4 regions of the Streptomyces sp. NPDC091271 genome follow, and region 1 is predicted to be linked to each of the others. Evidence: riboswitches for the same ligand, from Rfam matches in the RefSeq annotation. Region 1 holds a riboswitch; each other region holds the start of a gene.
The links. A riboswitch is a leader RNA that binds a small molecule or an ion and turns the genes downstream of it on or off. The one in region 1 is predicted to bind cyclic di-AMP.
Positions count from the first base shown of each region.

Region 1 (6,942 bases):
TCCCGGGCGCCCGACGGAAAAAAGTGACAGCCTGTCAACTCTGTGACTTTCACGTGATCTCCGCTGCATCGACTTGTGACACACGTTCGAGTACGGCTAGGTTCACCGTTCGACTCACCCGTCACACGTCAGTCACACGGAAGGCAATCCCATGGGCTCCGCGACCGGCAGACACCGTCGCCCTCGTCAGGCACCCGCCATCGTCGTCGCCGCAGGCGTCACCGGATCGGCCATTGCCATCCCGCTGCTCAGCGCGGGCGGCGCGCAGGCCGCTGACGCGTCGACCTGGGACCGGGTCGCCGAGTGCGAGAGCGGCGGCATGTGGAGTGCCGACCTCGGCAACGGCTACTACGGCGGCCTGCAGCTCTCGGAGGACACCTGGTCGGCCTACGGCGGCACGGCGTACGCGCCGCGCGCCGACCTCGCCAGCCGCTCGCAGCAGATAGCGGTCGCGGAGAAGATCCTGGACGACAAGGGGCCGCAGGCGTGGGCCAGCTGCTCGGTGATCTCCGGGCTCTCCCTGGACGCGGGTCTGCCCGGCGTCGACCCGGGCAGCGAGGAGTCCGCTGAGCCCTCCGCCGAGCCCTCGGATTCGGCGACGCCGTCCGGGACGCCTTCCTCCGACGCGACCGACCCGGCGGACAGTTCGGACGAGGCCGCCGGCTCGGACGACTCCGACGCGACGGGCGAGGCGGGCCAGGACGCGTCCGACGGTAAGACGGACGAGGGCGACGACGCCGGCTCGACGCCGTCCGCCACTCCGTCCCCCGAGGCCTCCGGGACGTCCGGCGCCCCGAAGGGCGACACGGCGACGGACGACACGGCGAACGGCGGCAAGCACCGCGGGACGCCGGCCCCCGAGGCGAGCGCCCGGCCGGGCCAGGACGACGGGCGCGAGTCCGGCCGCCACGCCTCGCGCGGTGAATCCGACGCGCGTCAGGGCGCGGAGGGGGCGTACACCGTCCGCGAGGGCGACAACCTCTGGGCGATCGCCGACGTGCAGGAGCTTCCCGGCGGCTGGACCGCGCTCTACGCGGCCAACAAGGACGAGCTGGGCTCCGACCCGGACCTGATCCTCCCCGGCCAGACCCTCGACCTCGGGACGGACGCGCGGGGCAGCCGGGCAGAGGCCGCCGCCAACTGATCAAAAGCGTGAAAACACCCCGAAAGCGGGGGTAGTTCAGAGGCCTATGTCCACTTATGCGTAAGTGAGACATGGGTCTCTTTGCTTCAACTGGCGCGCCCGGTCCGCCCGGTCCGTCCATATTGGCTCCGACCTGCGAAAACGTCCCTTCGCGTCGGGCCGTTACGGGCTGATCACCCGTTATGTCCATCTTTGAATGTGGGGGTTGCGTGTGTTTACGGTCGGAGCCGCTCGCACCGCGGGCACCTTCGACCGTCACGCCGAATCCTGCCGTCGGCCGAAGGGAACCGACGCGTAAAGCGCCGTAGGCAGGAGCGGGGGACCCAGGTAAGTGCCGGACCCGGCCGTCGGAAGACGGGCGGAGACACGGCTAGGGGTGAAGTCGTCCGAGAGTGAGGGCGACCGGGCAACTCACAGGCCCGAACCCGACAGCTCACCTCGTAGGCGTCGGTGAGGAGAACCATGCTGCTTTCCAGCAAGGGCAAGCACCGTCGCCCGTCCAAGGCCGTCCGTGTCGCGACCCTCGCCGGTGTCGCCGGTGCCGCCGTCGCCGTACCGCTGATGGGCGCGACCGGCGCCTCCGCCGCCTCCGTCGACACCTGGGACGCCGTCGCCCAGTGCGAGTCGGGTGGCAACTGGTCCATCAACACCGGCAACGGCTACTACGGCGGCCTGCAGTTCTCGCAGTCCAGCTGGGCGGCCGCCGGCGGCACCCAGTACGCCTCCCGCGCCGACCTGGCCTCCAAGGACCAGCAGATAGCCGCCGCCGAGAAGCTTCTCGACCTTCAGGGCCCGGGCGCCTGGGCCTGCGCCGGTGCCGGCGGTCTGACGAACGACGGTGTGGACCCGGGTGTCGACACCGGCTCCGGGAAGAACGGCGACACGGCCCCGCAGGCCGCGCCGGAGCGCAAGGCCGAGCAGCCCACCACGCGCAGCGAGAAGCGCACGGCGCCGGAGAAGACCGTCACCACCCCGACCGGCGAGAAGGTCGAGAAGGGTGACGGCGAGTACAAGGTGAAGTCCGGCGACACCCTTAGCAAGATCGCCGACGCGAAGAAGGTCAAGGGCGGCTGGCAGAAGCTGTTCAAGCTGAACGACGACATCGTCGACAAGGCCGACCTGATCTTCCCGGGTCAGCAGCTCCACCTGAAGTAGCCGAACCCGAAGCAGTCGGTGACAACCCCGGGGTCTTCCTCCTGCCCCGGAGCCCGGCCCGGCGCGCAGGCCCCCCGCGCGCCGGGCCGGGGCCGTGTCCGCACCCCTGGCGGGGTGCGGACACGGGCTCGCCGCAGGGGTGAGCGTTCAACTGTTGTGGTTACTCGTCAGTAGAATTCTGGAGCTTTGCCCGGAATGCAGGCCCTTGGGTCCTTTTTCGTCCCAGGGGACGGGCGGACGGCCGACGGAGCGCGCCGGGCCGGTTAGGCTCGTGGCGCAAGGCCACAGTGACCCTGCACAACCAGTGTCAGATCCCAGAAGGAGATGCCTCGTGCCGTCCATCGACGTCGTCGTAGCCAGGGAAATCCTCGACTCCCGGGGCAACCCCACGGTCGAGGTCGAGGTTGGCCTCGACGACGGCAGCACGGGACGTGCTGCTGTTCCGTCCGGCGCCTCCACCGGTGCGTTCGAGGCCATTGAGCTTCGCGACGGTGACCCCAACCGCTACCAGGGCAAGGGCGTCGAGAAGGCCGTCCTCGCCGTGATCGAGCAGATCGGCCCGGAGCTCGTCGGTTACGACGCCACCGAGCAGCGCCTCATCGACCAGGCGATGTTCGACCTGGACGCGACCGAGAACAAGGGCTCCCTCGGCGCCAACGCCATCCTCGGTGTCTCGCTGGCCGTGGCGCACGCCGCGTCCGAGGCCTCCGACCTCCCGCTGTTCCGCTACCTCGGCGGCCCGAACGCGCACCTGCTGCCCGTTCCGATGATGAACATCCTGAACGGCGGCTCGCACGCCGACTCCAACGTGGACATCCAGGAGTTCATGATCGCGCCGATCGGCGCCGAGTCCTTCTCCGAGGCCCTGCGCTGGGGTGCGGAGATCTACCACACCCTGAAGAAGGTCCTGAAGACCAAGGGCCTGTCCACCGGTCTCGGTGACGAGGGCGGCTTCGCCCCCAACCTCGAGTCCAACCGCGCCGCCCTCGACCTCATCCTCGAGGCCGTCAAGGAGGCCGGTTACGTCCCGGGCCGCGACATCGCGCTCGCCCTCGACGTCGCCGCGTCCGAGTTCTACAAGGACGGCGTCTACGAGTTCGAGGGCAAGTCCCGCTCGGCCGCCGAGATGACCGAGTACTACGAGGAGCTCGTCTCCGCGTACCCGCTGGTCTCCATCGAGGACCCGCTGTACGAGGACGACTGGGCGGGCTGGAAGGTCATCACCGACAAGCTCGGCTCCAAGGTGCAGATCGTCGGCGACGATCTGTTCGTCACCAACCCCGAGCGCCTCGCCCGCGGCATCGAGGAGGGCTCGGCCAACGCCCTGCTCGTGAAGGTCAACCAGATCGGTTCGCTGACCGAGACCCTGGACGCCGTCGAGCTGGCCCAGCGCAACGGCTTCAAGTGCATGATGTCCCACCGCTCCGGTGAGACCGAGGACGTCACCATCGCCGACCTCGCCGTCGCCGTGAACTGCGGTCAGATCAAGACCGGCGCCCCGGCCCGCTCGGACCGCGTCGCCAAGTACAACCAGCTGCTGCGCATCGAGGAGATCCTCGACGACGCCGCGGTGTACGCCGGTCGTTCGGCGTTCCCGCGGTTCCGCTTCGAGGGCTGACAGCCCGAGTCCGGAGCACCAGCCTCCGTCCGTCCCCGCATCCGGTCCCGTACCGTGTGCGGGGACGGACGTGCGTAACGGGGAGGCGTGAGACATGGCCGGGAAGGACCGCGACCGGTTCTCCACCGCGACCAGGCTGCGGCTGCTCGGTGAGCAGACGGCGGCCCGCGTCTACCGGTCCCAGAACCGCCGCCAGGCCCGCCGCTCGCGGCTCACCGGGCGGGCCGCGTTCCTGGCGCTGATCGTCTGCTCCCTGGTGGTCGCCCTCGCGTATCCCATGCGGCAGTACATCTCCCAGCGCGACCAGATCGCCGATCAGGAGAGGCTCTCGCGGGAGGCGCACGAGCGGACCGAGGAGCTGCGTGACGAGAAGGCGCGGCTCAAGGACGACGCGTACATCCGCCGTCTCGCGCGCCAGCACCTCCACTACGTGCTGCCCGGCGAGACCGGTTATACGGTGGTCGACCCGGACGCGGCCGAGGTGCGCCGTGGGGAGCCGGGGGCGACGGGGCGGCCCTGGCACTCGAACCTCTGGGACGGCGTCGACAGCGCGGACCGCGAATGACCTCGCGTACGCACCGAGCCGGCTCCCCGCACCACTTCATACAGTCCGATCGATGACATTCAAGGCAGGCATGGACACGCCCCCTCCGCAGACCGAATCCACCACGCCCACCGCCGCGGACATCGCCGCGTTCGAGCTCCAGCTCGGCCGGCCGCCGCGCGGGCTGCGCGCCATCGCGCACCGCTGCCCCTGCGGCAACCCGGACGTGGTCGAGACGCAGCCCCGTCTGGAGGACGGCACGCCGTTCCCGACGACGTATTACCTGACCTGTCCGCGTGCGGCGTCGGCTATCGGCACGCTGGAGGCCAACGGGGTCATGAAGGAGATGACCGAGCGGCTCACCACGGACCCGGAGCTGGCCGCCGCCTACCGTGCCGCGCACGAGGACTACATCGCGCGGCGTGACGCCATCGAGGTCCTGGAGGGCTTCCCGAGCGCGGGCGGCATGCCGGACCGGGTGAAGTGCCTGCACGTGCTGGTCGGCCACTCGCTGGCGGCGGGCCCCGGGATCAACCCGCTGGGCGACGAGGCGATCGCGATGCTGCCGGAGTGGTGGGCGAAGGGTCCGTGCGTCACGCCGTGCGGCTCCGACGACACCGGACCCGACGCCTCCTGATCCGCCGCGGTACCCGTACAACCACAGGAGCCCCATGACCCGCGTTGCCGCCATCGACTGCGGTACCAACTCCATCCGCCTGCTCGTCGCCGATGTGGACCCCGCCACCGGAGAGTTCACCGAGCTCGACCGCCGGATGCGGATCGTCCGGCTCGGCCAGGGCGTCGACCGGACCGGCCGGCTGGCCCCCGAGGCGCTGGAGCGCACCTTCGACGCCTGCCGCGAGTACGCGGACGCGGTCAAGGAGCTCGGCGCCGAGCGGATCCGGTTCGTCGCCACGTCCGCCTCCCGCGACGCGGAGAACAGCGACACGTTCGTCCGCGGCGTCCTGGACATCCTGGGGGTCGAGCCGGAGGTCGTCACGGGGGACGAGGAGGCGCAGCTCTCCTTCGACGGCGCCACCAAGGAACTGGTGGGCAGCGACCACTTGGAGAAGCCCTACCTCGTCGTGGACATCGGCGGCGGCTCCACCGAGTTCGTCGTCGGTGACGACCGCGTCCGCGCGGCCCGGTCCGTGGACATCGGCTGCGTACGCATGACCGAGCGTCACCTGGTCCTGGACGGGGTCGTGGTGGACCCGCCAACGCCCGACGGGATCGCCGCGATCCGCGCGGACGTCGGTGCCGCCCTGGACCTGGCCGAGGAGAGCGTGCCGATCTCCTCGGCGGCGACGCTCGTCGGCCTCGCCGGGACGGTCACCACCGTCGCCGCCATGGCGCTCGGGCTCGAGGAGTACGACTCCGAGGCGATCCACCACTCCCGGGTCTCCCTCGCGCAGGTCCGGGAGATCACCGTGCGGCTGCTCGCCTCGACGCACGAGGAGCGTGCGGCGATCCCCGCGATGCACCCGGGGCGGGTCGATGTGATCGCCTCGGGGGCGCTCGTCCTGCTCGCGGTGATGGAGCGGACCGGTGCGCGGGAGGTCGTCGTCAGTGAGCACGACATCCTCGACGGGATCGCCTGGTCGGCGGCCTGATCACAGCGCGGACGCCGGTGCGGTGAGGTGGCGCTCAAACGCTTTCCGGCCTGCACCTTTGAGCTTGTGGAGCCCTCTCCGGACCCGTTCGGAGGGGGCTTTCGCGAGGCGCCCCGACGAACTTCGTGAACTTCTTCACAAGGAATTCGGCCCTACCGGGCGAAGTTCTGCTCCTGGAGGGCGGCACGGGCCGCCCGGAGGCCCGTGCGGGGGTGCTGCGGGAGCGTTTCAGGGGTGTGGCGACGGCATGTCCTCGGTGGGTGGTTCATCTTGCCGGAGGGCTCAAGGGCCAGCTCACAAGTGGTGAACAACGTTCGCCGGAGCGTCGTGGTTCCCCGTCCGCACCATGACCTGGGTCACGTGGGCGGCGAAGTGTAGCAGAGGGTGGCGCATACCTTGTGAAGGGGCTCACGAGCATGCCCCCCGAGGGGGGTGGATACTCGATGGCATGAGCACCACGGAGCGTCCCAGGATCCTCGTTGTAGGCGGTGGGTACGTAGGCCTGTACGCAGCTCGTCGCATTCTGAAGAAGATGCGGTATGGAGAGGCGACCGTCACGGTCGTCGACCCGCGCTCGTACATGACGTACCAGCCCTTCCTCCCCGAAGCTGCTGCCGGCAGCATCTCGCCTCGGCATGTCGTCGTCCCGCTGCGACGCGTGCTGCCCAAGGCAGAGGTTCTCACCGGCCGTGTCACGACCATCGATCAGGACCGCAAGGTCGCCACGGTCGCGCCGCTCGTCGGCGAGGCCTACGAGCTGCCCTTCGACTACCTGGTCATCGCGATGGGCGCGGTCTCCCGCACCTTCCCGATCCCCGGCCTCGCCGAGCAGGGCATCGGCATGAAGGGCATCGAGGAGTCCATCGGT
Region 1 is NZ_JBIVVD010000009.1:269,616-276,557, forward strand. It holds partial or broken gene ACIQM3_RS33495 (cytochrome P450) at 1-46, shown strand, start outside; gene ACIQM3_RS33500 (transglycosylase family protein) at 152-1,144, shown strand; cyclic di-AMP (ydaO/yuaA leader) riboswitch at 1,435-1,606, shown strand; gene ACIQM3_RS33505 (transglycosylase family protein) at 1,607-2,299, shown strand; gene eno (phosphopyruvate hydratase) at 2,631-3,917, shown strand; gene ACIQM3_RS33515 (septum formation initiator family protein) at 4,012-4,482, shown strand; gene ACIQM3_RS33520 (DUF501 domain-containing protein) at 4,553-5,098, shown strand; gene ACIQM3_RS33525 (exopolyphosphatase) at 5,133-6,074, shown strand; gene ACIQM3_RS33530 (NAD(P)/FAD-dependent oxidoreductase) at 6,523-6,942, shown strand, end outside.

Region 2 (6,942 bases), on a different contig from region 1:
CCCCCTCCGGGTTCTGGAAGACACCGTCGGCGAAATTGGGCGAGCGGCGGATCCGCTCCATCCGCACCCCCGCCGGGTCCGCGCCGAAGGCGTCGGGGCGCAGCGAGCGGAGTCTGGTACGGAGCGAAGGCTGGTGGTCGGCGCCGGTCACAACATCTCCTGAGGGAGTCGGTGTCGTCATTATGGTCTGCAATCAGGACGGAGCGAGAGCTCGGCGGTGAACGGAGCACGGTCAGGGGCCGCCGGGAGCCGTGCCGCCTCAGGCGCGCGGCTGGCCGTACACATGCTCGATCCGCAGGGTCAGGACGACTCTGCGGTCCTGGACCATCACCCGGCGGTAGTCGTCCCAGTCCGGGTGCTCTCCCCGCACGTCCCGGTAGAGGGAGACCAGCTGCTCCACGACCCCGTCGTGCGGGTCGGCGGCGGGCGGGGTCAGCTCGGCGGTGACATCGGCGACGGTCCAGGCCCATCGGTCCTCACTGGTCACGTGATAGCTCGCCCGCGGGTCCCGGCGGAGATTGCGGGTCTTCGCACGCCCCTCGGTGATGGACACGCGGATCACCCCCTCTTCGGGGTAGTAGGCGTGGTTCACATTGGACAGCTGGGGTCTGCCGTCACGCTTGAGGGTGACCAGCACCCCGCCGTCGTGCTCCCCGATGAGTCGTAGCAGCGCCGCACGCGAGGGTTCCGTCATGCCGACTCCAACGTCCGTACCCCCCGCAGGATTCCGCATCGGGCGTCCGACGATGTCACATCCGGTGTTCCGTACGCGTTGACAGCCGTGCCCCGCCTTCCTGATACTGACTCGCTGTTCAGTAAATCGACACAGGTGATCCAGGAGCCGCCCGATGCAGTCCCTCTCCCCCGCCCCGCTGGTGTCCCTGACCTGGACGGACCACGTCACCGGCACCGAGGGATACCTGGTCGTCGACCGACTGGTGCGCGGGGTGTCGAGCGGGGGCCTGCGGATGAGGAAGGGCTGCACCCTCGCGGAGGTGGCCGGCCTGGCACGGGGCATGACCTTGAAGGAAGCCCTGCACTTCGACGCCGGCGACCCGCGGACGCGCTACATCCCGCTGGGCGGCTCCAAGGGGGGCATCGACTGCGACCCGCGCGATCCGGCCGCCTACGGGGTGCTCGTCCGCTTCCTGCGGGCGATGCGGCCGTACATCGAGAACGTCTGGACGACCGGCGAGGATCTCGGACTGAGCCAGGATCTCGTCGACCGGGCCGCGGCGGAGGCCGGCCTCGTCTCCACGGTCCAGGCGGTCTATCCCCTGCTGGACGACGAGGCGGGCGCACGGCGACGGCTCGCGGACGCCTTCGCGGTCACGGTTGACGGGATCGGGCTGGACGAGCTGGTCGGCGGGTGCGGGGTCGCGGAATCCACGCTCGCCGCACTGGACCGGGCGGGTGTGGCGCACCGCGGTGCCCGGGTCTCCCTCCAGGGGCTCGGCACGATGGGCGGGGCGACGGCCCGCTTCCTCTCCCGGGCCGGACTGTCCGTCGTCGCGGTCGCGGACATCAGGGGCACCATCGCCAATCCCGCCGGCCTGGACGTCGAGGCACTGCTGGCCGCCCGGGACGTACACGGGGCGGTGGACCGGCGCGCGCTGCGCGACGGGGACCAGGAGCTGCCGGCCGACGACTGGCTGGCCGCCGACGTCGAGGTGCTGGTTCCGGCCGCGGTGTCGTACGCCGTGGATGGAGCGAACCAGGCCTTGGTCAGGGCCCGTTGGGTGGTCGAGGCGGCGAACATGCCGGTGCTTCCGGAGGCGGAGACACTGCTCGCCGAGCGCGGAATCACGGTTCTCCCCGATGTGGTCGTCAACTCCGGTACGAACGCGTGGTGGTGGTGGACGCTGTTCGGGGACATCGGACCCGATGCGGAGGAGGCGTTCGGACACACCCGCCGCTCGATGCGCGTCCTGATGGACCGCGTCCTGGAGCGGGCGGCCGCGGACGGCTGCACCCCGCGGGCGGCGGCGCACTCGCTCGCCGCGGACCGACTGCCGGTGATGGCGGAGCGGTTCGGCTGGTATCGGTAGGGCACGGGGGCCGGATGCCGGCGCCGCCGCGTTGGTTAGGGTGACCGCGTGGCCAGAGTGCGACTGAGTGTGGCGGAGCGACGTGAGGCGCTCCTGCGCGCTGCCGTCGAGCAGATCGAGGTCCGGGGTGTGTCCGCGGTCAGGATCGCCGATGTGGCCGCCGTTCTCGGGGTGAGCAACGCGCTGGTGCTCTACCACTTCTCGTCCAAGGAGAAACTGGTGGCCGCCGCGTTCGCATACGCGGCGGAGGCCGATCTCGCCCATCTGCGCAAGCTGCTGACCCGGCGCACCAGCGCGGTCCGGCGGCTCCGGTCCGCCGTTCGCTGGTACGCGCCGACCGGACAGGCCAAGGGCTGGCGGCTGTGGATCGAGGGCTGGGCCTCCGCACTCCGTGACCCGGTGCTGCGCGAGGTGGCCGGAGACCTCGACCAGCAGTGGAAGGCCGAGCTGGCCGAGGTGATCGAAGAGGGGGCCGCGGCGGGTGAGTTCCACTGCGAGGACCCGATGTCCGTGGCCTGGCGGCTGACAGCGCTCCTGGACGGGCTGGCCGTCCAGATGACGTCGTACGCGGGTCCGCTCTCCCGGGCCACCATGCTGCAGTGGACCGAGGAGGCGCTCGCCCGCGAACTCGGCATCGACCACGAGGCCCTGACCGCCTGAGGCTCCGAAGGGCGGGTCAGGTCTGGCGCACCGGGGCGTAGGACTCCCCCTCGATCCCGGAGACACTGCCGTTGCACGATGTCTTCCCGGGCGGCGTCCTGGAGCGGATACCCGCCCGCCCGGTGCGGGTGTCCGCATCGGACGGGTTCGTTCCGCCGGGCCCGGCCCGGCGTCCGCTCCCCCTGGCCGGCCCCTGACGACGGGTCGGCGCCGAGCGGTCAGAGCGGCAGCAGGTCGGGGCGCTTGGCCGCGACATGGTCCCCGGAGGACTCCCCGCGCAGCCGGCGGCCGAGCCACGGGACGAGGTATTCGCGCGCCCACTGGATGTCGTCGCGCCGGACCTCGAGCGCTCCGCGCTGTGCCTGCGGAGGCCACACCTGGTCGGGGTCGGCGGGCACCTGGAGGCCGAGGACCTGGGCGGCCCGCAGCGCGACGCGGGTGTGTCCCTCCGCCGAGAGGTGCAGCCGGTCGTTGTCCCAAGCTCGTCTGTCCTGCACGGACCGCAGGGACCACAGGTCCAGCACCGGGCAGTCGTAGCGGTCGGCGATGGACCGGACATGAGCGGTGTACATGGCGATCTTGCCCCGCAGATGCTTGAGCACGGGGATGCCACGGGTGTCGAAGCCGGTGGTGACCATGACCGTGCCGACCGCCTGCGTCAGGTCGGCGACCGCACGCTCGAAGCGCTCTGCCACGTCGTCCGGGTCGGAGCCGGGACGGAGGATGTCGTTGCCGCCGGCGCAGAAGCTCACCAGATCAGGTGCCAGCTGCTTGGCGCGGGGGACCTGTTCCTCGACTATCTGGTCGAGGAGCCGTCCGCGTACGGCGAGATTGGCGTACCGGAAGTTGCCGTGCTTGTCGTCCGCGGGGGCGACCGTCGCGTCGGCGCCCGGGAGCTGGTCCGCGAGGAGCACCGCGAGCCGGTCTGCCCAACCGACGAGTGTCCCGCCGGGGCCGGCGTCTCCGACGCCCTCGGTGAAACTGTCGCCAATCGCTGCGTACGACCCGATGATGCCTCGTTGTTTGTTTCTCGAATCGTCTGCCACAAGGGCTTATCTTGCACCTTCGATTGTGACCTACGCGACCGTAATAAGGGGTTGACGGGTGGTGAGAAAGACCACCCGGTCAGTTTTTGGTAAAGCCGGAATAAGGAGAGGGGCGGTGCGCAAGCGCGCACCGCCCCTCTCCTTCAGCCTGAGATGACACCCTCAGGCGGCGTGTCTCAGATGGAGACGCCGTGCGAACGCAGGTAGGCGATCGGGTCGACGTCGGAGCCGTAGCTCGGGCCGGTCCGGACCTCGAAGTGGAGGTGCGGGCCGGTGGAGTTGCCGGTGGTGCCGGAGAGGCCGATCTGCTGGCCGCCGGTGACGGTCTGGCCGGCCGAGACCTCGAGCGAGGAGAGGTGGGCGTACTGGGAGTACATGCCGTCGCTGTGCTGGATGACGACCTCGTTGCCGTACGAGCCGCTCCACCCGGCGGAGACCACGGTGCCCGGCCCGATGGACCGGACGCTGGTGCCGGAGGCCGCCTGGAAGTCGGAGCCCGTGTGGTAGCCGCTGGACCAGCTGGCGCCCGAGGCGCGGTACTGGGTGGTGACGTTGGCGTTCTCGACCGGGGTGGCCCAGCCGGAGCCGGTGCTCTCCTCCGACGCGCCGGAGTCGGCGGTCTTCGCCGCCGGAGCCGACGTCGCCTCGGCCGGGGCGGCCTTCTTCTCGGCCGGGGCGGCCTTCTTCGCCGCCGACGGGGCGGACTTGGAGGGTGCGGACTCGGCGGAGCCGGACGCCTTGGCGCCGAGGGTCAGCTTCATGCCCGGGAGGATCAGGCCGGGGTTCTCGCCGACGACGTCGCGGTTGTCCTGGTACAGCTTCTGCCAGCCGCCCTTGATCTTCTGGTCACCCGCGATCTTCGCCAGGTAGTCGCCGGAGACCACGGAGTAGGTCTTCGGGGCGCTCTTCGCCGAGGCCGGGGCGCTGTGCGCGGCGGCGGACTCGGCGGCCGGCGCGGCCTGCTCGGCGGCGTGGGCGCCGGTGGCGCCGATCAGCGGGAGGGCGAGTACGGCGCCGCCGGTCCCTGCGGCAAGGACGCCTCGGGAGATCGGGCCGGTCTTCGTGCGACGGTGCTTGCCTTTTGCGGGCATGGAAATTTCCTCTCCGGCGCCTGCGAGGTGAGCTGTCGGGTTCGGACTGGAGATGCCCGGCCGCGCGGTGCGCGTCTTTACCCCGAGCCGTACCGGATCCCTCCGGCCGGCGGCCTACCTGGTTCCCCCGCTCCTGCCACACGTGAGTCGGTGCGGATTCCGGGCGGCGGCAGGATTAGGCGTTCCGTCCGGATTGACCGTGACCGTAAGCGAGCCGGTACGTCGCGAACAAGCCGTGGATTCCGGACCGGAATCCACGCTTCATCAGCGCGCGGAATTCCCGTCACACTCCGTGGATTACGGATCTTGGCTTTCCGCACGGCGTCCGGAATACCCTCCGGCGCCTTCACCACACACCGTCACGGATATGATCCCGCTCACCCGCCTCACCCCATCTCCCGCACAAGCGGGGCATGTTCTGCTAAATACACCAATACGGACATGGCGCGGTCTCGTCCGCGCAGGGAGACCAGGACCACGGCGGCCGGGACAGTTGTCCGATGCAGCCATGTCGTATCGTCGCGGGCGTGCCCCCGTCGGCGAGCGGCGCCGACGCCCGACACCCCAGGAGCCCTTGTGACGCAGCTGCCAGAGGTCCCGCCGGTCGGCCCCGAGCCGGCGGACGTCGATCTGACCGGTGTCCGCAACTTCCGCGACGTCGGCGGGCTTCCGACCGTCGACGGCAGCACCGTGCGGTACGGGCGCCTCTACCGCAGCGGCCACCTCGCCCACGCCACGGAGGCCGACGCCGCCTTCCTCGCCGGGCTCGGCCTGCACACGATCTTCGACTTCCGCAACGCGGCGGACCACAAGCTCGACGGTCTCGACGTGGAGCTGCCCGGCGTCCGGAATGTCAGCATTCCTCTCTCCGACCCGGCGGACGGCGCGGAGTTCTGGCGGCTGGTGCGCGACGGGAACATCCAGCAGCTGCGCTCGATCCTCGCCGACGGCAAGGGAACGGGGCGGATGATCGCCTCGTACCGTTCGATCATCAAGGACCGCACCGCCGAACACAGCCGTGTGCTGCACGCGCTGGCCGAGGACAGCGTGCCGGCGCTGATGCACTGCGCGGCGGGCAAGGACCGGGCCGGCCTGTCGATCGCGGTCTCCCTGCTCGCGATCGGCGTCGAGAAGGAGGCCATCGAGGCCGACTACCTCAAGTCGAACGACGCGCACCGCCGCTACAAGGTGCGCCGTAGCGACACCTCACCGGTAGGGATGTCCGAAGAGGTGATGGAACTGCTCAATCCGCTCTTCGGCGCCCGCGCCGAATACCTCGCCGCGGCGTTCGACACCATCGACGAGGTCTGGGGCAGCACGGACCGGTATCTCGTGGAAGGGCTGAAGATCAGCGACGGGACCCGCGCGAAGCTGCGTGAGCGACTCGTCGAGGGTGCGTGACGCCGGGCGTCATCCCTTGCCGGCCACGGTGAAGAGAAGGAAGAGGAAGCCCGCGACGACGTGTCCGGCCACGAGGTAGGCGAAGAGCCGGATCACGACGCCGCGGGGCATCCGCCGCTCCTGCGTGTCCTTGCTCTTCGGCCTGCGCGGGGTGAGCGGGTCGTAGTACTCCGAATCGGACATGACGGTCCTCTCTTCCGGCCGCTCGGGCCGGGTGGCGAAGGGGGCGCGCGGCGTGGGTGTGCGGGATCAGAGCCGGTGGATCCCGCTGCCCAGGCACAGCTCGGCGGCCGGGCTCTGCAGCAGCGTGTGGACGAAGAGCAGTCGCGCCCCACCGGGGTCGAGGGCCGCGATCCGGTGCGGGGTGAGCGAGTCGAAGTGCGCGCTGTCACCCGGATCGAGGTCGTGCACGGTCTCGCCGAGCACGACCCGCAGCCTGCCGTCGAGGACGTAGAGCCACTCCTCTCCGGGGTGGACGCGCACGAGGTCGCCCTCCACGCCGTACGGGACACGGACGTGCAGCGCCTGCATGGCGCGGCCCGGCCCGCCCGCCTGCCGGTAGAGCCAGCCGCCCGCCTCGGTGGATCGGGGCGCGCCGGCGGGCGGGCCGCCGCGGACGATCGCGTCACGTTCGGGCGGCATCTCGCCCAGGAGCTCGGAGACGGTCGTACCGTAGACCCGGGCGAGGCCGAGGAG
Region 2 is NZ_JBIVVD010000004.1:7,544-14,485, reverse strand. It holds gene ACIQM3_RS16545 (MBL fold metallo-hydrolase) at 1-151, opposite strand, end outside; gene ACIQM3_RS16540 (PPOX class F420-dependent oxidoreductase) at 260-694, opposite strand; gene ACIQM3_RS16535 (Glu/Leu/Phe/Val dehydrogenase dimerization domain-containing protein) at 849-2,048, shown strand; gene ACIQM3_RS16530 (TetR/AcrR family transcriptional regulator) at 2,097-2,708, shown strand; gene ACIQM3_RS16525 (SGNH/GDSL hydrolase family protein) at 2,927-3,754, opposite strand; gene ACIQM3_RS16520 (peptidoglycan DD-metalloendopeptidase family protein) at 3,931-4,845, opposite strand; cyclic di-AMP (ydaO/yuaA leader) riboswitch at 4,848-5,008, opposite strand; gene ACIQM3_RS16515 (tyrosine-protein phosphatase) at 5,422-6,246, shown strand; gene ACIQM3_RS16510 (DUF6126 family protein) at 6,256-6,429, opposite strand; gene ACIQM3_RS16505 (helix-turn-helix domain-containing protein) at 6,496-6,942, opposite strand, start outside.
Region 2: it holds a riboswitch for cyclic di-AMP, as region 1 does, so the genes downstream of both, ACIQM3_RS16520 (peptidoglycan DD-metalloendopeptidase family protein) here and ACIQM3_RS33505 (transglycosylase family protein) in region 1, are expected to answer to the same signal.

Region 3 (6,942 bases), on a different contig from region 1:
GGGATCCGGCCTCGACCTCGGCGTTGAACCACCGGCGGCTCGACAGGTGGACCGTCACGGTGAACCGGCGCCCGAAGCGGCCGGTCCTGACCTCGACCGCGCCGATCTCGGTCCAGTCGAACTCCGCCTCCTGGTCGTCGAGGCGGAAGCGGACGCCGTCCGCGTCCACCCTGATGGATCCGCGCCGGTCACTGACCTCGAAGACGGGGCCGTCCGCGTCGGCGGCACTCTTGCCGGTTACGGCCTCGGCCCCCGGAGCCGTCCCGCCGGCCGGGGCCTCGTCGTCGTCCCCGGCCGTGCCGTCGGAGGTCGCGTCGTCCACGGCGGTGCCGCCGGGGGCGGCCACGGGTTCGTCCACGGCCCCCTCGGCGAGCACGTCCGCAGTCCCGGCCTCCCTGGCCTCCTCGGCCTCCTCGGGCTTCTGGGACGCCGTCTTCTCCGCTTCCGCTTCCCCCTCCGTCCGCGCGGGGGCAGGGGCCGTCAGGCCGGGGATGTACGCCGGGTCTGTCCCCGCGGCGAACTCGGGCTTGGTGTTCGAATCTATGCGCTGCTCCACGGCGGGCAGTATGGACGACGAACCTGTACGTGACCAGTCACCCGTGCCCCGCCCGGCCTGTCGGCGACTCCTCCGCCGCCGTGACGCCGACAGCGCGGGCCCGGGGCCCGATCGACAGCGCGGGCCCCGGGCCCGATCGGCGCCGGAAACGGACGACGGGTGGTGCGGGTTCCGCCGAACCCGCACCACCCGTCACTTCTGTCCCTCTGTCACACGCCCGTGCGTCAGCGGTCCCGTCTCAGCGAGGCTCAGTAGGCCCCGAAGACGTTGTCGATCGAGCCGTACCTGTCCGCGGCGTAGTTGCACGCGGCCGTGATGTTGGCGACCGGGTCGTAGCTGTCCATCGACGTACCGGGCACGTGGTAGGCCTGGAAGGTCGGGTCGATGACCTGGAGCAGACCCTTGGACGGGACGCCGTTGATCGCGTTGATGTCCCAGTTGTTGATGGCCTGGGGGTTGCCCGCGGACTCACGGATGATGTTCCGGTGGATGCCCTCGTAGCTGCCGGGGATGCCGTGCTCGGCCATGACGGCGAGCGACTCCTTGATCCAGCCGTCGAGGTCGTTCGTGTACGAGACCTGCTCGGCGGCCGGAGCGGCCTCGGCGGCGGGAGCGCCCTCCGCGGCGGTGGGGGTGCTCGTGCGCTCCGAACGGTCGGCGCGGTCGGCGCCCTCCGCGGCACGGTCGGAAGAGGCGGAGGCCTTGGATTCGGCCTTGTCGCCCTTGTCCGCCGACTTGTTCTCGGCCTTGCCGCCGAGGGTCAGCTTCAGACCCGGGTGAATCAGGTCGGGGTTTGAGCCGACAACCTTCTCGTTGTCCTCGTACAGGGCCTTCCAGCCCCCGTTCACGGAATGCTCGCGTGCGATCTTTGCAAGGGTGTCACCCAAGATCACTGAATAGGTGGCGGACTCGGACTTCTGCGCGGCAATTCCCTTGCCGGACACGGAAGTCGACGTCGCAGCCTTTTCCACGGCGACCGGCTGGGCCGGGGCCGCGAAGGCGCCGGTCGCACCGATCACGGGGAGGGCCAGGGCGGCTCCGCCCGTGCTCACGGCGATGATGCCGCGGGTGAGCGAACTGGTCCTGAAACGACGGTGCTTACCGTTTTCGGGCATGCTGAATTCCTCTCCGTCGCCTGCGAAGTGAGCTGTCGGGTTCGAGCTGGAGATGCCCGGCCGCACGCGAATGCGACTTCACCCCGAGCCGCTCCGGAAACCGGATCGGCGCTTACTTGGGTCCCCCGCTCCTGCCGTACGAGAAGTGGTCGGGTAACCGGACGGCGGCAGGATTCGGCGTTCCGCCCGGAGTGATGGTGACCGTAGGCGAGAAATAGGGAAAGGAACAAGCCTGGCGCGATGATCACAATTCATTCGCAAGATCAATTCTCACGAATTCATGTAATCCACCCCACAGCGCGTCGCTCGATTCTCTTGGCGCAGAAGGGAACCGACTGCCGCACCCCTGCGTCCGGGGCCCATGAAGTGACCCTGGTCACGGAGTCCGATTCGGGCGATTTGCGCCCGCGCGAAGGCCCCAGGTCACACGAAATGGCCTTTTATGGATTACAGGATTAATTCTAAAAAACTACCTCAAATCGGGCATAAGACTCACAGCTGAGACCCAGGCGCATACCGAGGGCGCCCGCGTGGAACCGATCCGCCTATGACTGAAAGCCCTCTCGCCTCGGCGCCCCGGATCACCGTCCTGCCCGTCCAGCCCGGAAATCCCCCCTTCCGGATCGTGGAGATCGACGGAGAGGTGATCGGAAGCGCGACCGCGATGACCGATGTGCTGATCGCCGCCGCGGCGGCCGGCATTCCGGTCCACGACCTCGACGACCCGGCCGTCATCCGGTGGGTGGGCGGCGGCAAGCTCACCTGGAGGCCGCACTGAGCGGGGCGGCGAGGGAGGCGGGTGGGAGGGAGGGGTTCGCTGTCGGCGGGCCGGGTGCCCGGCGGAGGCGCGCAGGTCGCGTCACCGGCCTGCGAGAGGCTCGCATATGCAGGGCTAATCACGTAGATACCTTGCAAATGCGAGCTTTTAAAACATATTGTGCAGCGCATGCAGACCTACACCATCGGGCAGGCGGCACGTCTTCTCGGCGTGAGCCCCGACACCGCCCGCCGCTGGGCGGACGCCGGCCGGGTAGCGACCCATCGCGACGAGGGCGGGCGCCGCCTCATCGACGGCCGCGATCTGGCCGCGTTCTCGATCGAGGTCGGTCAGGCCTCCCCCGGCGAGGAGGAGGTCTCCTACACCTCGGCGCGCAACGCCTTCCCCGGCATCGTCACCGCGGTGAAGCTGGGTGACGTAGCGGCCCAGGTCGAGATCCAGGCCGGCCCGCACCGCCTCGTCTCGCTGCTGACCCGGGAAGCCGTGGAGGAACTGGGACTCGAGGTCGGCATGCAGGCCACGGCCCGCGTGAAGTCGACCAGCGTGCACATCGACCGCACCTGACGCGGCATCTGCCGTCCGGGAGCGGAGGTGTCCCCCAGGAGGCGGGCGGCGGGAAGGCGACCGTAGCCGGGAGTCTGTCAGCCCATCAGTCCGGCGGCGAGGGTCGCACCCAGTTCCCAGCACGCCTCCGTGTCGGCCTTGCCCGGCTCACCGGTGACGGTCACAGCGTCCGCCGTACGACGCCATCCGAGACCCGTGGTGATCGTCTCGATGCCCCGTACGGCGCCGGTGACGTCGTTGCCGCCGTGCACGTAGTAGCCGAAGGGCCGGCCCTTCGTCCCGTCCAGGCACGGGTAGTAGACCTGGTCGAAGAAGTGTTTCAGGGCGCCGGACATGTACCCGAGGTTCGCCGGGGTGCCGAGGAGGTAGCCGTCGGCCGCGAGTACATCGGAAGCCGTGGCGGAGAGCGCCGCGCGTCGCACGACCCGGACGCCTTCGATGTCCTCCGTCGTCGCACCGGAGACCACCGCCTCGAACAGCGCCTGGCAGTTGGGCGAGGGGGTGTGATGCACGATCAGCAGAGTGGCCACGCCCCCGAACCTACCCGCTCACCGATACCCGCGCCCTGCCGAGGGACGCGGGGGCCGGCGGCGCGGACGCCCTCTCAGCCGGCGGCGCGGAAGCCGCGCAGCCGGAGGCTGTTGCCGACGACGAAGACCGACGAGAACGCCATGGCGGCCCCGGCGATCATGGGGTTGAGCAGGCCGGCGGCGGCGAGCGGGAGGGCCGCCACGTTGTAGGCGAAGGCCCAGAACAGGTTCGAGCGGATCGTGCCCAGTGTCCTGCGGGAGAGCCGGATCGCGTCGGCGGCAACCCGCAGGTCCCCGCGTACGAGAGTCAGGTCGCCCGCCTCGATGGCGGCGTCCGTGCCCGTCCCCATGGACAGGCCCAGGTCCGCCTGGGCGAGCGCGGCCGCGTCGTTGACCCCGTCGCCGACCATGGCGACGCTGCGTCCTTCCGCCTGGAGCCTCTTGACGACTTCGACCTTGTCCTGAGGCATCACCTCGGCGATGACCTCGTCGATCCCGACTTCGGCCGCGACGGATGCGGCGACCGCCTTGTTGTCACCGGTCAGCAGGACAGGGGTCAGCCCGAGGTCGCGCAGCCGCCGGACCGCTTCGGCGCTGGTCTCCTTGACGGCGTCGGCGACCTCCAGGACCGCACGCGCCTCGCCGTCCCAGGCCACCGCGATCACGGTCCGCCCGTCCTGCTCGGCCGAGTCCTTGGCCTTCCTGAGCTCTTCGGGAAGCTGGATGGACCAGTCGGCCAGCAGCTTCTCGCGGCCGACGAGAACCGCGTGGCCCTCGACGACGCCCTGCACACCGAGGCCGGGGACGTTGGTGAAGTCCTCGGGGTTGGGCAGCGTGCCCACGGCCCCGGCGGCGCCCTCGGTGACGGCCCGGGCGATCGGGTGTTCGGAGGAGTGCTCCAGTGCGCCCCCGAGGCGCAGCACTTCGGCCTCGTCCGTGGAGGCGGCCACGTGGACCTTCAGCAGCGTCATGCGGCCTGTGGTGACGGTGCCCGTCTTGTCGAGCAGGATCGTGTCGGCCCTGCGGGTGTTCTCCAGGACCTCCGGCCCCTTGATCAGGATGCCGAGCTGGGCCCCGCGGCCTGTGCCGACGAGCAGTGCGGTGGGCGTGGCCAGGCCCAGTGCGCAGGGGCAGGCGATGATCAGTACGGAGACGGCCGCCGTGAAGGCCGCGGTGAGTCCGGCGCCCGAGCCGAGCCAGAAGCCGAGCGTGGCGAGCGCCAGCCCGATGACGACCGGCACGAAGACCGCGGAGATCCTGTCGGCCAGGCGCTGGGCGGAGGCCTTGCCGCTCTGGGCCTCTTCCACGAGCTCGGCCATCCGGGCCAGCTGGGTGTCGGCACCGACCCTGGTGGCCTCGACGACCAGGCGGCCGCCGGCGTTGAGGGTCGCCCCGGTGACGGAGTCACCGGTGGAGACCTCGACGGGCACCGACTCGCCGGTGAGCATCGAGACGTCGACCGCGGAGGAGCCCTCGACCACGGTCCCGTCCGTGGCGATCTTCTCGCCGGGGCGGACCAGGAAGCGGTCCCCCACGTGCAGACCGGCCGTGGGCAGGGTGAACTCCCGGCCCTCGCGCAGCACGGTGACTTCCTTGGCACCCAGCTCCATGAGCGCCTTGAGGGCGGCGCCCGCCTTGCGCTTCGAGCGGGCCTCGAAATACCGGCCGGCCAGGATGAAGGCCGTGACACCGGCGGCGGCCTCCAGGTAGATGTTCCCCGCTCCGTCGCCACGGCTGATCGTGAATTCGAATGGATGCGTCATGCCCGGCATCCCGGCGGTTCCGAAGAAGAGCGCCCACAGCGACCAGAGGAACGCCGCCGACGTACCGACCGAGATCAGGGTGTCCATGGTGGCCGCACCGTGCCGGGCGTTGGTCCAGGCCGCGCGGTGGAAGGGCCAGGCCGCGTAGGTGACGACCGGGGCGGCCAGCGTGAGGGACAACCACTGCCAGTACTCGAACTGGAGAGCCGGGATCATGGCCATCGCGACGACCGGCGCGGCGAGCAGTACCGCGGTGACGAGCCGCTGGCGCAAGGATCGCAGCTCGCCGTCGGCGCGCTCGCCCTCGCCCCGGCCGGCGGGCACGTCGAGGTCGCCGGGCCCGGGGAGGGGCGGGGCCGGGCGCCGGGCGGTGTAGCCGGTGGCCTCGACCGTGGCGATCAGGTCGTCGACCGAGATGTCCTCGGCGAAGGCGACTCTGGCCTTCTCCGTGGCGTAGTTGACCGTGGCCTCGACCCCCTCCATACGGTTGAGCTTCTTCTCGATCCGCGCCGCGCACGAGGCACAGGTCATGCCGCCGATGGCGAGCTCGACCCGGTCGGCGCCGGTAGTGGCTGAAGTCATTTACTGCTCCTCGTCCGAACGGGACCCAGTATACCCCTCATGGGTATCTTCCTCTTCGGCCAGGTATACCCCCCACCCGTATCCATGGCAAGCCTCCGCAGGGTCGCTTGCAGATACCCCCCAAGGGTATACGGTGGAAGGCGTCGGACCGTCGCGAGCCCTCCACGCAGAAGGCAACAGGAGCAGTCATGAACCCCGCCGCGAAGATCACCGCGTTCACTGCCGCACTCGCCGCGTCATTCGGCGCCGCATACGGCATCGGAACCGTCACGGACCCAGGGGCCGGCAACACCGAGCCGGCCGGTCACACGGAGAGTGCGGCGCCGCACGCCGAGGGCAACCGCGCCGGGCCTCCCGCCGGGGGTCTCCAGATCTCCGAGGGCGGTTACACGCTCGACCTCAGGACCCCGCGCGTGGAGGCGGAACAGCGGAGCGAGCTGCGCTTCGCCGTTCTCGACCGGTCAGGCAGGCCGGTCACCGACTTCCAGCGTGAACACGATAAGGAGATGCATCTGATCCTCGCCTCCCGCGACCTGGCGACCTACCGCCACCTCCACCCCACGCGGGCGGCCGACGGCACGTGGAGCACCCCCGTGGATCTGCCCGCCGCCGGCGACTACCGGGTCTTCGCAGATTTCACGACCGCCGGCAGGAACGCCGCGGACCTGACCCTGGGCGCGGATCTGGCCGTGTCCGGGCCGTACAAGGCGGCGGAGCTCCCGAAGCCCGCCCTGACGGCCGAGGTCGACGGTTACACGGTCTCCCTGAACGGCACCCTGCGCCCCGACGTTCCGGAGCACCTCACCTTCACGGTACGGAAGGACGGCCGGCCCGTCACCGATCTGCAGCCCTATCTGGGCGCGTACGGGCATCTCGTCGCCCTGCGCGCCGGTGACCTCGCCTATCTCCATGTGCACCCCGACGGGGAGCCCGGAGACGGATCCACCGAAGCCGGGCCGGACGTCTCGTTCACCGCGACGGCGACCGGTTCCGCCGCCTACCGGCTGTTCCTGGACTTCAAGCACGACGGCACCGTACGGACGGCGGCCTTCAC
Region 3 is NZ_JBIVVD010000010.1:123,553-130,494, forward strand. It holds gene ACIQM3_RS34525 (hypothetical protein) at 1-556, opposite strand, end outside; gene ACIQM3_RS34530 (transglycosylase SLT domain-containing protein) at 805-1,671, opposite strand; cyclic di-AMP (ydaO/yuaA leader) riboswitch at 1,676-1,861, opposite strand; gene ACIQM3_RS34535 (hypothetical protein) at 2,219-2,449, shown strand; gene ACIQM3_RS34540 (molybdopterin-binding protein) at 2,618-3,013, shown strand; gene ACIQM3_RS34545 (flavodoxin family protein) at 3,091-3,543, opposite strand; gene ACIQM3_RS34550 (heavy metal translocating P-type ATPase) at 3,618-5,888, opposite strand; gene ACIQM3_RS34555 (hypothetical protein) at 6,077-6,942, shown strand, end outside.
Region 3: it holds a riboswitch for cyclic di-AMP, as region 1 does, so the genes downstream of both, ACIQM3_RS34530 (transglycosylase SLT domain-containing protein) here and ACIQM3_RS33505 (transglycosylase family protein) in region 1, are expected to answer to the same signal.

Region 4 (6,942 bases), on a different contig from region 1:
ACGGTCCGGCCCACACCGCCGGGCGCGCGGCCGACGCCGATGACGGCGACGGAACCGGGGGCCAGCAGGCGCTGCACCGAGCGCGCCTCGGCCCGCTGCTCACGGGCGCGCTGGACGGCGAGGGACTCGGCCGTGGGTTCCAGATCGAGGGTGAGATGGACGGAGCCGTCCTCGAAGCTGCGCTGCTGGGTGAAGCCCGCGTCCCGGAACACCTTGATCATCTTGTTGTTGGCGGGCAGCACCTCTGCGGCGAAACGGCGGATCCCCCGCTCCCTGGCCACCGCCGCGATGTGTTCGAGGAGGGCGGACGCCACGCCGCGGCCCTGGTGGGCGTCCTGCACGAGGAAGGCGACCTCCGCCTCGTCGGCGGGGGCCGAGGCGGGCCTGCCCTGCTCGTTGATCCGGTCGAAGCGGACCGTGGCGATGAACTCACCGCCGATCGTCACGGCCAGTCCCACCCGGTCGACGTAGTCGTGATGGGTGAAGCGGTGCACGTCACGGGCGGAGAGACGGGGATACGGGGCGAAGAAGCGGTAGTACTTCGACTCGTCGGACACCTGCTCGTAGAAGCTGACCAGCCGCTCGGCGTCGTCCGTGGTGATGGGCCTGATCCGCGCGGTGCCACCGTCGCGGAGCACCACGTCCGCCTCCCAGTGGTCGGGGTACGCGTGATGCGGACTCTGCTCCGGAGTGGGCTCCATGGGCAAAGCCTACGGCTCGTGGCACCGGTAGCGGCGGGATCTCGGCAAGGGCACGCTGGGGGTGCCGGCGGACGGCGGGCAGGCCGGCGGCGATGCCGGGCACGGCAGCACGCGCCACATGAGAGACTGGTCTAGACAACCCATTGTTACGTGAAGGGCAGAACCATGGCTGAGCGCCGCGTCAACGTCGGTTGGGCCGAGGGCCTGCACGCCCGCCCCGCTTCCATCTTCGTCCGTGCCGCCACGGCTTCCGGCGTCCCCGTGACGATCTCCAAGGCCGACGGCAACCCGGTGAACGCCGCCTCCATGCTCGCGGTGCTCGGCCTGGGCGCCCAGGGCGGCGAGGAGATCGTGCTCGCATCCGAGGCGGACAACGCCGAGGCCGCCCTGGACCGTCTGGCCAAGCTGGTCGCCGAAGGGCTCGAGGAGCTCCCGGAGACCGTCTGATTCCGGCCACTTCGAACCGGAAACCTTTCTGCGGAAAAGCCGCGGCACCCCCGACCGGGAGCCGCGGCTTTTCTGTTTCCCGAACCGGTGCAGAGCTCCGGAAAAGATGGATCAGGGCAGCAAAAAGAAAGCCCTCCGATAATTACTCTCTTTGTATACGGCGCAATTGTTAATGACGGACTCCCGCGATGTTTACGGAATGTTGCGAAGTCCTCACCCGGGCCTGGCCGGGCGTGTGCCCCGGCACGCGCCGCAGCCGGTGGGCCGCTGTCGCGCGCTCGGCGTGCTGGGTGGCGAGCGCCCTGGCCCGCTCCACGTCGCGGCGGGCCACGGCGTCGACCAGAGCGCCGTGCTCGGCCCAGGAGTCCGCGGGGCGGACCGGCTGCTCGACCGCGTACATCCAGGCGATCTTGTGCCGGAGCTGGGTGAGCAGAGCGATCAGCGCGGGGCTCCCCGAGGCCTGCGCCAGCGTCTCGTGGAACCAGCCCCCGAGCGAGCGCAGATCCTCCCCCTCGCCGCGGCGCACCCGCTCCTGGCCCAGCCTGACCAGGCCGCGCAGCACCTTGAGATGTGCGTCGGTGCGGCGCTGGGCCGCGCGTGCGGCCCCGAGGGGCTCCAGGAGCATGCGTATCTCCAGGAGGTCGGCCGCCTCCTGCTCGGTGGGCTCGGCGACACAGGCACCCGCGTGCCTGCGGGTGACGACGAACCCTTCGGACTCCAGGGTGCGCAACGCCTCGCGCACGGGGACGCGGGAGACGCCGTAGCGACGCGCGAGCACCTCTTCGGTGAGGCGGCTGCCACGTTCGAAGACACCGGAGACGATGTCGTCACGGATTGCCGTGCATACCGAATGCGCGGGAATGCGCATGTCCGAACCTCCGCCTTAATCCCCGCGAAACGCGGCCGATCGACGCCTGTTCTGTGACTCTATTGCAACCGGCCGGAATTTCCGATGGCGGGGTGGAATCCATGGATATCTTTTGGCCAGGGAGCACTTCCGCGGCGGCTTCGGCACGCGTCGCCCTCGGACACGGCGAAGGCCCCGGACACGGCGAAGGCCCCGGCGGGTGCCGGGGCCTTCGTCGGAGATCGCGGTGCGGCGTGGAGTCAGACCTGGACGCCGTGGGCGCGGAGGTAGGCGACGGGGTCCATGTCCGATCCGTACTCGGGGGTGCTCCGGGCCTCGAAGTGCAGGTGCGGCCCGGTGGAGTTTCCGGTCGAGCCCGAGAGACCGATCTGCTCGCCGGAGCCGACGCTCTGGCCGACGGAGACGCCGATCGAGGAGAGGTGGCCGTACTGGGTGTACGTGCCGTCCTTCATCCTGAGCACGATGTTGTTGCCGTAGGCGCCGCCCCAGCCGGCCTCGACGACCGTACCGGCGCCGACCGCGACGACCGAGGTGCCGGACGCGGCCTGGAAGTCCACGCCGGAGTGGGTGCCGGAGGACCAGAGCGCGCCACCGGACTGGTAGCCGGTGGTGACGTGGGAACCGGCGACCGGGAGGTGGAACGCGTTGAGCCGGGCGCGCTCGGCGGCGCGGGCGGCGCGCGCCTTCTCCTCGCGGGCCTCCTTGGCGCGGGCCTCCGCCTTGCGCTTGGCCTCGGCCTTCGCCTTCGCTTCGGCCGCCGCCTTCGCGGCGACGTCGGCCTGGTGCTTCTGGGCCGTCGCCTGAGCCTCGATCTGGGCGGCGAGGGTGGTGTCGAGGGCGACCGTCTGGGTCAGGCCGGTGCTGCCCGCGGTGACCTCGGAGTCCGCGGCGAGGGCCGGGGAGGCCGTGGCACCGAGTACGCCGGTGGTGGCCAGGGCGGCGACGCCGGCGACCTTGGCGCTCTTGCGCGTCAGGCGGCTCGGGGCACGGTGCTTCCCGGTGGCACGGATGAACGCCATGGAGGGGCTGGTCCTTTCCTTCCTTCTCGCCTACCGGGTTAGCTGACGGGTTCGGAGCAGGAAGGTCTCCTACGGGCCCCTGAGCCTCCGACGAGGTACAGGGATCCGATTCACCCCAGGGACTTCGTGGGTCCCCGGCTCCCCAGGCTCGCGCCTGACGGGGACTCGGCGATGGCTGTCCGGCGCCGCGGGCGCGGCAATCGTCCGGCGGACAGCCGCGCCGACGCTAGATCGGGAGACTTTCCCCCGCCAAACGGAAAGGGCCTTTTGTCGCACATCCCACAGGACGAACTGCAACCTTCTCTGCAATACGGACAAATGACAGAACCCCGGCGGGAGTAGACCCGCCGGGGTCCGTATGTCCGGTTCTGTCAGCCGCTGACGACCGACACCTCACCGATACCGAGCGCCTCCACGGGCTCCTTGATCTGAGCGGCGTCCCCGACCAGGACGGTGACGAGCCGGTCGACCGGGAACGCGTTGACCACGGCGGCGGTCGCCTCGACCGTGCCGGTGTCGGCCAGGCGTGCGTACAGCTTCGCCTGGTAGTCGTCCGGGAGGTGCTGCTCCACCTGGTCGGCCAGGGTGCCCGCGACGGAGGCCGCAGTCTCGTACTTGAGCGGGGCGACGCCCACGAGGTTCTGCACGGCCGTCTCCCGCTCGGCGTCGGTGAGCCCCTCGGCCGCAAGGGTGCGCAGGACCTTCCAGAGGTCGTCCAGCGCGGGACCGGTGGACTCGGTGTCGACGGAGCCGCTGATGGCGAGCATCGCGGCACCCGCCGCCCCGGACGAGGAGTCGGGCGCCGTCGAGCGCAGCACCTGCCCGAAGGCCCGGACACCGTAGGTGTAGCCCTTCTCCTCACGCAGCACGCGGTCCAGCCGGGAGGTCAGAGTGCCTCCCAGGCAGTACGTGCCGAGGACCTGGGCGGGCCACACGCTGTCGTGCCGGTCCGCGCCGATCCTGCCGATCAGCAGCTGCGTCTGCACGGCTCCCGGGCGGTCCACGATGACCACACGGCCGGTGTCGTCCGCGGTGATCGGGGGCACGGGCCGGGTCTGGCCGGCATTGCCCGACCAGTCACCGACCGTGTCGGAGAGCAGCGCGTCCAGGTCCACGTCGGTGAGGTCACCGACGACGACCGCCGTCGCCGTGGAGGGGCGGACATGGGCGTCGTAGAAGGCGCGTACGGCGGCGGCGTCGATCCGCCGGACCGTCTCCTCGGTGCCCTGGCGCGGGCGCGACATCCGTGCGGTGGCGGGGAAGAGCTCCTTGGAGAGCTGCTTGGCCGCGCGCCGGGCCGGGTTGGCCTGCTCGTGCGGGATCTCGTCGAGGCGGTTGCCCACCAGACGCTCGATCTCGCTCTCCGCGAAGGCCGGGGCCCGCAGAGCCTCCGCTACCAGGCCGAGGGCCTTGGTCAGGCGGGAGACCGGTACCTCCAGGGAGACACGGAGACCCGGGTGGTCCGCGTGGGCGTCCAGCGTGGCGCCGCACCGCTCCAGCTCGGCGGCGAACTCCTCCGCGGAGTGCTTGTCCGTGCCCTCGGACAGCGCGCGCGCCATGATCGTGGCCACACCGTCCAGGCCCTCGGGCTCGGCGTCCAGCGGGGCGTCGAGGAAGATCTCCACGGCGACAACCTGCTGGCCGGGCCGGTGGCAGCGCAGCACGGTCAGCCCGTTGGGCAGGGCGCCGCGCTCGGGCGCGGGGAAGGCCCAGGGCCTGGCCTCGCCGGCGGTCGGCTGCGGGTGGTACTCCATCGCTACTCCAGTCACGGCGGCGTCGGTCACTTGTCGGCCCCCTCGGGCGCGTCGGTGCCCTCGGTCTCGTCGGCCGGTTCGACCGGCTCGTAGACCAGGACCGCACGATTGTCGGGACGCAGGTGCGCCCGGGCGGCTGCCTTGACCTCGTCGGCCGTCACCTCGAGCACACGGCCCACCGCGGTCAGGGCGAGCTGCGGGTCACCGAACAGGACGGCGTACCGGCACAGTTCGTCCGCGCGGCCGGCGACCGTGCCGAGACGGTCGAGCCACTCGCGCTCCAACTGCGCCTGGGCGCGCTCCATCTCCTCCGGGGTGGGGCCCTCCTCGGCGAAGCGGGCCAGCTCCTCGTCGACGGCCGCCTCGATCTGCGGCACCTCGACGCCACCGGACGTCTTGACGTCCAGCCAGCCGAGCGACGGCGCGCCGGCCAGCCTGAGCAGCCCGAAACCGGCGGCCACCGCCGTACGGTCGCGGCGCACCAGCCGGTTGTGCAGGCGTGACGACTCGCCGCCGCCGAGCACGGTCAGGGCCAGGTCAGCGGCGTCGCACTCGCGGGTGCCGTCGTGCGGCAGCCGGTAGGCGGCCATCAGCGCACGCGCGGGGACCTCCTCCTGGACCACTTCGCGCAGCTGCTCGCCGATGATGCCGGGCAGCGTGCCGTCGCGCGGGGGCTGCTTGCCGTCGTGCGAGGGGATGGAGCCGAAGTACTTCTCGATCCAGGCGAGCGTCTGCTCCGGGTCGATGTCCCCCACCACGGAGAGCACCGCGTTGTTCGGCGCGTAGTACGTACGGAAGAACGCCTGCGCGTCCTCCAGCGTCGCCGCGTCCAGGTCGGCCATCGAGCCGATCGGCGTGTGGTGGTACGGGTGCCCGGCCGGGTAGGCGAGAGCGGTGAGCTTCTCGAAGGCCGTGCCGTACGGGACGTTGTCGTAGCGCTGGCGGCGCTCGTTCTTCACGACGTCCCGCTGGTTCTCCATGGACTCCTCGTCGAGCGCGGCGAGCAGTGAGCCCATCCGGTCGGCCTCGAGCCACAGGGCCAGCTCCAGCTGGTGCGTGGGCATCGTCTCGAAGTAGTTGGTGCGTTCGAAGCTGGTCGTGCCGTTCAGGGAACCGCCGGCCCCTTGCACCAGCTCGAAGTGCCCGTTCCCCTTGACCTGGCCCGAGCCCTGGAACATCAGGTGCTCGAAGAGGTGAGCCAGACCCGTGCGCCCCTTGACCTCGTGGCGGGAGCCGACGTCGTACCAGAGGCAGACCGCGGCGACGGGGGTCAGATGGTCCTCGGAGAGCACCACGCGCAGGCCGTTGGCCAGACGGTGCTCGGTCGCCGTCAAGCCGCCGGAACCGGCCTGGGCTGTGGCCGTGTGACCCATGGGCATGTACGTCCCTTCGATCGGTACAGGATTTCCTGCCGGACCTGCCACTCTAGGCAAGCGCACGGGCACCTGGCGAAGTTCCCGTCGGGTGAATGTTGTCGTAGATACTGCCGTGGACGAGGGCTCCGCGGAGGCCCTGAGGACCGCTTCGGACGGGTCGAGGTCGGTGTTGTCAGTACGGCGGGCCACAATGGTCGGCGTCAGAACCTGAGGTTGCCCGACAGAATCTGTGAAGGAGTCGCAGCCGCGATGGCCCGCCGCAGCACGAAAACCCCGCCGCCGGACGACTTCGAGGAGAAGATCCTCGACATCGACGTCGTCGACGAAATGCAGGGCTCCTTCCTCGAGTACGCGTACTCGGTGATCTACTCCAGGGCTCTTCCCGACGCCCGCGACGGCATGAAGCCCGTGCACCGCCGCATCGTGTCCCAGATGAACGAGATGGGGCTCCGCCCCGACCGCGGCTACGTGAAGTGCGCACGCGTCGTCGGCGAAGTGATGGGCAAACTGCACCCGCACGGTGACGCCTCGATCTACGACGCACTGGTGCGCATGGCACAGCCGTTCTCGATGCGCCTGCCCCTCGTCGACGGGCACGGCAACTTCGGCTCGCTGGGCAACGACGACCCGCCGGCGGCCATGCGGTACACCGAGTGCCGGATGGCCGACGCCACGTCGCTGATGACGGAGTCGATCGACGAGGACACCGTCGACTACCAGTCGAACTACGACGGCCAGGAGCAGGAGCCGGTCGTCCTCCCGGCCGCGTACCCGAAC
Region 4 is NZ_JBIVVD010000010.1:214,420-221,361, forward strand. It holds gene ACIQM3_RS34930 (GNAT family N-acetyltransferase) at 1-701, opposite strand, end outside; gene ACIQM3_RS34935 (HPr family phosphocarrier protein) at 867-1,148, shown strand; gene ACIQM3_RS34940 (GntR family transcriptional regulator) at 1,318-2,016, opposite strand; gene ACIQM3_RS34945 (M23 family metallopeptidase) at 2,256-3,035, opposite strand; cyclic di-AMP (ydaO/yuaA leader) riboswitch at 3,048-3,216, opposite strand; gene ACIQM3_RS34950 (M16 family metallopeptidase) at 3,407-4,789, opposite strand; gene ACIQM3_RS34955 (M16 family metallopeptidase) at 4,816-6,168, opposite strand; gene ACIQM3_RS34960 (DNA topoisomerase (ATP-hydrolyzing) subunit A) at 6,415-6,942, shown strand, end outside.
Region 4: it holds a riboswitch for cyclic di-AMP, as region 1 does, so the genes downstream of both, ACIQM3_RS34945 (M23 family metallopeptidase) here and ACIQM3_RS33505 (transglycosylase family protein) in region 1, are expected to answer to the same signal.